2 linked regions of the Prochlorococcus marinus XMU1411 genome follow. Each later gene encodes a partner of the first gene's protein in a complex. Links are inferred from orthologs where the notes say so. Each region holds a gene or a part of one and is shown on either strand. Other genes may lie near its edges. The genes, in order: rpsG and tig.

What was found.
Region 2: the proteins of rpsG (region 1) and tig are in contact, whole or in part, in a crystal structure (PDB 3GTY), measured with the Thermotoga maritima proteins. The link is inferred for Prochlorococcus marinus XMU1411 from one-to-one orthologs. Residues at the interface, in WP_004081843.1 of Thermotoga maritima: Lys34, Lys52, Lys55, Glu59, Arg62, Gln63, Glu66, Asn67, Lys69, Val71, Arg95, Ala109, Lys110, Lys111, Gly112, Arg113, Pro114, Glu117, Glu121, Ile124, Ala125, Tyr127, Asn128, Asn129, Thr130, Gly131, Lys135, Asp139, Arg142, Met143; in WP_004081061.1 of Thermotoga maritima: Glu122, Val124, Val129, Leu130, Tyr133, Glu188, Gly259, Ile262, Tyr263, Glu266, Ser270, Glu273, Gln274, Glu277, Arg308, Gln311, Ile312, Ser315, Tyr316, Glu325, Arg329, Arg336, Leu363, Phe366, Trp367, Arg373, Leu377, Arg381, Leu384, Glu387.

What each region holds. Positions count from the first base shown.
Region 1 is NZ_JAAORI010000005.1:70,125-73,271, reverse strand. What follows is about bases 1-2,815. They hold rpsG (30S ribosomal protein S7), read left to right. Parts: upstream 1-1,080; coding sequence 1,081-1,551; downstream 1,552-2,815. Other genes in these bases: fusA (elongation factor G), read left to right, coding at 1,649-2,815; rpsL (30S ribosomal protein S12), read left to right, coding at 681-1,055; gltB (glutamate synthase large subunit), read right to left, coding at 1-484. Outside these bases: more of fusA, read left to right, coding at 2,816-3,147.
Region 2 is NZ_JAAORI010000006.1:122,684-126,002, forward strand. The notes cover bases 53-3,039. They hold tig (trigger factor), read left to right. Parts: upstream 53-831; coding sequence 832-2,247; downstream 2,248-3,039. Other genes in these bases: HA145_RS09220 (aspartate-semialdehyde dehydrogenase), read right to left, coding at 53-708; clpP (ATP-dependent Clp endopeptidase proteolytic subunit ClpP), read left to right, coding at 2,337-2,957. Also shown: more of HA145_RS09220, read right to left, coding at 1-52; ATP-dependent protease ATP-binding subunit ClpX, read left to right, coding at 3,063-3,319. UniProt on the Bacillus subtilis protein: Involved in protein export. Acts as a chaperone by maintaining the newly synthesized protein in an open conformation. Functions as a peptidyl-prolyl cis-trans isomerase.

The sequences.
Region 1 (3,147 bases):
TTTTATCTATGTATAAAATCCATTGGCAGATGAACGGGGCATTTGCCTTAGCTAAAGGACCTAAGACTTCATTATTAACAGGTACCGTTCTCCAAAATGTGTAGCCGACTCTTAGTTTTTTTGCTTCCTGATCACATATTAATTTACACTCTTCAATTTTCTCTTTTCTGTTAGGCATAAAAACCATGCCTAAACCTCTATTAAACTCTTGTTGATCTTTTAGATTGATTTCTTCATCTAAGTATTGCCAAGGAATTGAACACAAAATGCCTGCCCCATCTCCTGAGTCACTATCACCTCCACAACCGCCTCTGTGTTCCATGCAGTTAAGACCCCTGAGAGATTCTTTAAGAATCCAGTTGCTTTCTATTCCTTTAACATTGGCTATAAAACCAACACCACAAGCATCTTTCTCACCGATTATTCCATCTGGGGAATAACTATCTTGATATGGCCCAACGATTCTTTTGTTACTCTCTGCCATAGATTATTTAATTCTATTTAGTTATTTATGTATTTCTATTATAAAAATAAATATGAAAATAAATCTAAAGATAATGAATATTTACCAAAGAATTTTAATTTCACAAATTTTTTAAAAAAATATGATTAAAAACTTTTAGTTGGTGCTCGTAAAAGGTTATGATGTTTAAATGTTTATTTTTTTCAAAAGATAATAGATGCCCACCATCTCGCAATTAATTGGTTCAGAAAGAAAACGTCTGACTAGAAAAACAAAATCTCCCGCTTTAAAGGCTTGCCCAGAAAGAAGAGGAGTATGTACAAGGGTTTATACTTCAACCCCCAAAAAACCGAATTCAGCTTTAAGAAAAGTTGCAAGGGTGAGATTAACTTCTGGTTTCGAAGTAACAGCTTATATCCCTGGTATTGGTCATAATTTGCAAGAACACTCTGTAGTACTGCTTAGAGGTGGAAGAGTTAAAGATTTGCCAGGCGTTAGATACCATATAATTAGAGGAACTTTAGATACCGCTGGAGTCAAAGATAGACGTCAATCCAGATCTAAGTATGGAGCAAAAGCTCCAAAAGATTAATTTGTAAACATCACTTTTTTTAAAAATGTCACGTCGTAATGCTGCAGTAAAAAGACCAGTTCTTCCAGATCCTCAATTTAATAGTCGTCTAGCTTCTATGATGATTTCTCGATTGATGAAACATGGTAAAAAGTCGACAGCTCAAAGAATATTGTCTGATGCTTTTTCTTTAATAAGCGAGAGAACAGGTGGGAATGCAGTCGAATTATTTGAAACAGCTGTAAAAAATGCTACTCCTCTTGTCGAGGTAAGAGCTAGGAGAGTTGGTGGTGCAACATATCAAGTACCTATGGAAGTACGCCAAGAGAGGGGTACAGCTATGGCCTTAAGATGGCTTGTTACATTCTCACGCGCAAGGAACGGCAAAAGTATGTCACAGAAACTTGCTGGTGAGTTGATGGATGCAGCAAATGAAACTGGTAGTGCTGTTAAAAAAAGAGAAGACACTCATAAAATGGCTGAAGCTAACAAAGCTTTTGCACATTACAGATATTAATTTCATCAAAAAGGTACTTAAGTAGTTTATTATTATTAAAGTTTGCTTTTAGGGTGAACTATACTTATCAAAAATTATTTTATTTGGAGCTTTAAAATTGGCACGCGACTTTCCCCTAGAACGAGTAAGAAATATAGGTATAGCCGCTCATATTGATGCAGGGAAGACTACAACTACTGAAAGAATTTTGTTTTATTCAGGCGTTGTTCACAAGATAGGGGAAGTACATGATGGTGCTGCCGTAACTGATTGGATGGCTCAAGAACGAGAAAGAGGAATAACCATTACTGCTGCTGCAATATCTACTAGTTGGCAAGATCACAGAATTAATATTATTGATACTCCTGGTCACGTTGATTTTACTATTGAAGTGGAAAGATCAATGCGAGTCTTGGACGGAGTAATAGCTGTATTTTGCGCAGTTGGTGGGGTTCAGCCTCAATCTGAAACAGTTTGGCGTCAAGCAGATAGATACTCTGTCCCAAGAATGGTTTTTGTTAATAAAATGGACAGGACTGGCGCAGATTTTCTTAAAGTTAATAAACAAATTAAAGATCGACTAAAGGCAAATGCACTTCCAATTCAGTTACCTATTGGAGCTGAAGGTGATCTTACAGGTATTATTGATTTAGTAGCAAACAAAGCCTATCTTTACAAAAATGACTTAGGTACTGATATCGAAGAAGCTCCAATTCCATCTGAAATGGAGGAGGAAGCTGCAGATTGGAGATTTAAGTTGATGGAGAGTGTTGCAGAAAATGATGAAGAGTTAATTGAAGTATTCCTTGAGACAGGAGAACTATCTGAAGAACAACTCAAAAAAGGAATTAGAGAGGGGGTTTTAAAGCATGGATTGGTTCCAGTATTATGCGGGTCAGCTTTTAAGAATAAAGGGGTTCAACTTGTATTAGATGCTGTAGTCGATTACTTGCCAGCACCAGTCGATGTTAAGCCAATACAAGGTGTTTTACCAAGTGGCAAAGAAGATGTTAGACCTTCAGATGATAATGCTCCTTTCAGTGCATTAGCTTTCAAAGTGATGTCAGATCCCTATGGAAAATTAACTTTTGTAAGAATGTATTCAGGTGTTCTTTCAAAGGGGAGTTATGTAATGAACTCCACTAAGGATGCTAAAGAGAGAATTTCTAGATTGGTGATTCTTAAGGCGGATGAAAGAGAGGAGGTTGATGAATTGAGGGCTGGAGATTTAGGAGCTGTTTTAGGTCTTAAGAATACAACAACTGGTGACACTTTATGTAATACAGATGATCCAATAGTTTTGGAGACCTTGTTTATCCCTGAACCAGTTATCTCGGTGGCTGTTGAGCCAAAAACAAAGGGCGATATGGAAAAATTATCAAAAGCTTTAACTGCTTTGTCTGAAGAGGATCCCACTTTTAGGGTAAGTACAGACCCTGAAACAAATCAAACTGTAATTGCAGGTATGGGTGAGTTGCACTTGGAAATACTTGTTGACAGAATGTTAAGAGAATTTAAGGTTGAAGCAAATATAGGGGCTCCTCAGGTTTCATATAGAGAGACTATTAGGTCTAGTTCTAAAGGTGAAGGTAAATATGCAAGACAAACTGGAGGAAA
Region 2 (3,319 bases), on another replicon or contig:
CTTTAAATCAGCAATATTTAATATTTTCCTGGTCTCATTAACCATTTTCATCTCTTCTTCGCAATAATTATTTGCAAGCATGGGTGAATTATGTAAAAACAAATTAAAAGCTAGTGAGTATGGCAAAACTTTACTTTTTTGAGGATTACCCTGAAGATAGTGTTCAGTTAAAAGTTTTAGTTCCTCCATCGCCAATTGCCCTGCACCACTTACAGATTGATATGTTGAGACAACAACTCTTTTAATAGCCGAAAGTTTATTTAACGGAGCTAAAACTAATGTCAACAAAATGGTAGTGCAGTTTGGATTAGCTATTACCCCATCATGTTTAAGTACATCACTAGCATTAACTTCAGGAACTATAAGAGGTACATTCTGATCTAACCTAAATGCACTTGAATTATCTATCAATAAAGCGTTTTGTTCCATAATGGTAGAAAACCATTTTTTTGAAATACTTCCACCAGCTGAAGCTAAAACTAAATCAAGATTCAAAAATTCTTCCTTAGTTGTCTTTTTTGTAACTAATTCTTCATCTTTCCAAATAATTTTTTTTCCTTCTGAACGCTCTGATGAAAGCAATACCAATTCTGATATTGGGAAATCCCGTTCTTCGAGAATTTTAAGTATTTCAGATCCCACAGCACCTGAAGATCCTAAAACAGCAACTTTTAATGGCCTATCAGGCAAAAACGGAGATTGTCTCACACTTTCAAATGATTTTTATAAATAGATTGACTATTTTTTTTTACTTTATCAAAAAAATAACTTTCAAGGAAATCACATAATGTGAAATAATTAAGATTCGGCTTTTAGTAATAATCACAAAAAATGGCTAAAGAAGCATTAATAGTCAAAACAACTCCTCTACCTCAAAGTAGAATTTCATTTGAATTAGAAATACCATCTGAGACATGCAAAACGTGCGTAAATGAGACAATCAGTAATATCAGTCGTTCGGCTAAAATTCCTGGATTTAGACTTGGCAAAATTCCTAAACAAGTCTTAATCCAAAGAATTGGCATCACACAATTACATGCTTCTGCTCTAGAGAAAATTATTGATAAATCATGGCAAGAAGCATTAAAAATTAAATCTATAGAACCACTAAGTGAGCCAGAATTGGTAGATGGATTTGAAACTTTACTCGCAAAGTTTAGTCCTGAAAAAACACTAAAGGTTACTCTTCAAACTGATGTTGCCCCCGAATTAAAACTAAAAAAATCCAAAGGACTTAGTGTTGAAATCTCAAAAACAAAGTTTGATCCTAAGTCAGTAGATGAAGCGCTAGAGAAATCTAGAAATCAGTTTGCAAATATTATTCCAGTAACTAATAGAGCAGCAAAATTAGGAGATATTGCTGTAGTTAGTTTCAAAGGAAAATATAAAGATTCTGGCAAAGAGATTGATGGTGGGACAAGTGAATCAATGGATCTTGAGTTAGAAAAGAACAAAATGATTCCCGGTTTCGTTGAGGGAATCGTAAAGATGAAAATTGGTGATAGTAAAACACTTAACCTTAAATTTCCTGAAGATTATTCTCATGAGGATTCAAGAGGCAAAGAGGCGATCTTTGAAGTCAATCTTAAGGATCTTAAAGAAAAAGAATTACCTGAACTTAATGACGATTTTGCAAAACAGTCTGGTAACAAAGAATCATTAAAAGAGCTAAAGAAAGATATTGAAAAGCAACTTAAAGACAATTTTGAAAAAACTCAAAAAGATATCAAAATTGAAGCTTTATTAGATGCCTTAACAAACGAATTGGTTACTGAAATTCCAAAATCTATGATTGATATAGAAGTGAGAAACAATATTGAACAAACTGCTCAAAGATTTGCTCAACAAGGTCTTGATGTTAAATCTACTTTTACTCCGGAATTAGTGAAGTCATTAGCTGAGTCCACAAGGCCTCAGGCTGAAAAAAATGTGCAAAGAAATTTAGCTCTTAAAGCATTAGCAGAAAAAGAAAACATAAAAGTTGAGAAAGATGAAATTGATTTAAAAATGAAAGATTATGAAGATGAAATCTCTAAATCTTCAAAACAAATAGATATTAAAAAATTGATAGAAGTAATAAGTAACGATTTACTCAAAGAAAAATTAATAATTTGGCTTGAAGAAAATTCCACAGTAAAAGAGAAAAGTACAAAAACTTCTAAAGCTATCAAAACCACAAAAACTGCGACAAAAGCTACAAAAGCATCAAAAGCGACAAAAACTCAAAATAAAAAAGAAAAAAAATAATTTATGAAATTTCCTACTAATTAAACAAAAACCCCTTAAATTATCTATAAGACGAAAATTATTTTGTGAACTCAGAAAAAAAACATTTAATCCAAAGCTCAATAAGTTCTTACGAAAGTATTAATAAAACTGGTGCCGCTGTGCCTACCGTTATAGAACAATCTGGCAGAGGAGAAAGAGCTTTTGATATTTATTCAAGACTATTAAGGGAGAGAATAATTTTTTTAGGTACTGGAATTAATGATCAAGTATCTGACTCTCTCGTTGCACAATTATTATTTCTTGAAGCTGAAGATCCTGAAAAAGACATACAAATATATATCAATTCTCCAGGAGGCTCAGTAACTGCAGGAATGGCTATATACGATACAATGCAACAAATATCCCCTGATGTAGTAACAATATGCTTTGGGGTAGCTGCAAGTATGGGGGCATTTCTACTTTCTGGAGGAGCACAGGGAAAAAGATTAGCTTTGCCTAATTCTAGAATAATGATTCATCAGCCTCTTGGAGGTGCTCAGGGTCAAGCAGTAGAAATTGAAATTCAAGCTAAAGAAATACTTTTTCTAAAAAAAACATTAAACTCGCTTTTAGCAGAACATACTGGACAACCTTTAGAAAAAATTAATGAAGATACAGAAAGAGATTACTTCTTATCTCCTTCAGAAGCAGTCGAATATGGATTAATCGATAAAGTTATCAAAAAGTGACAAGGGGCATTGAATTTTTAAGAATATGATGACGAATCGATATTTATGAGCAATGCTAGTGAATAGGGAATATTCAACACCTTTCACATTAAAACTTGATAATCGATGGCTAAATTCGACGCCCATCTTAAATGTTCATTTTGCGGGAAATCACAAGACCAAGTCAGAAAGCTTATAGCTGGTCCTGGTGTCTATATCTGTGATGAGTGCATAGACCTTTGTAATGAAATTCTTGATGAAGAACTACTTGATAATCAAACGAACACAAACAACTCTCCGTACGTAAAAAAGAAATTACCAACTGAAAATCCAAAAAAATCTATTCCTTTAGAATTAACCTCAATCCCTAAGCCATTAGAAAT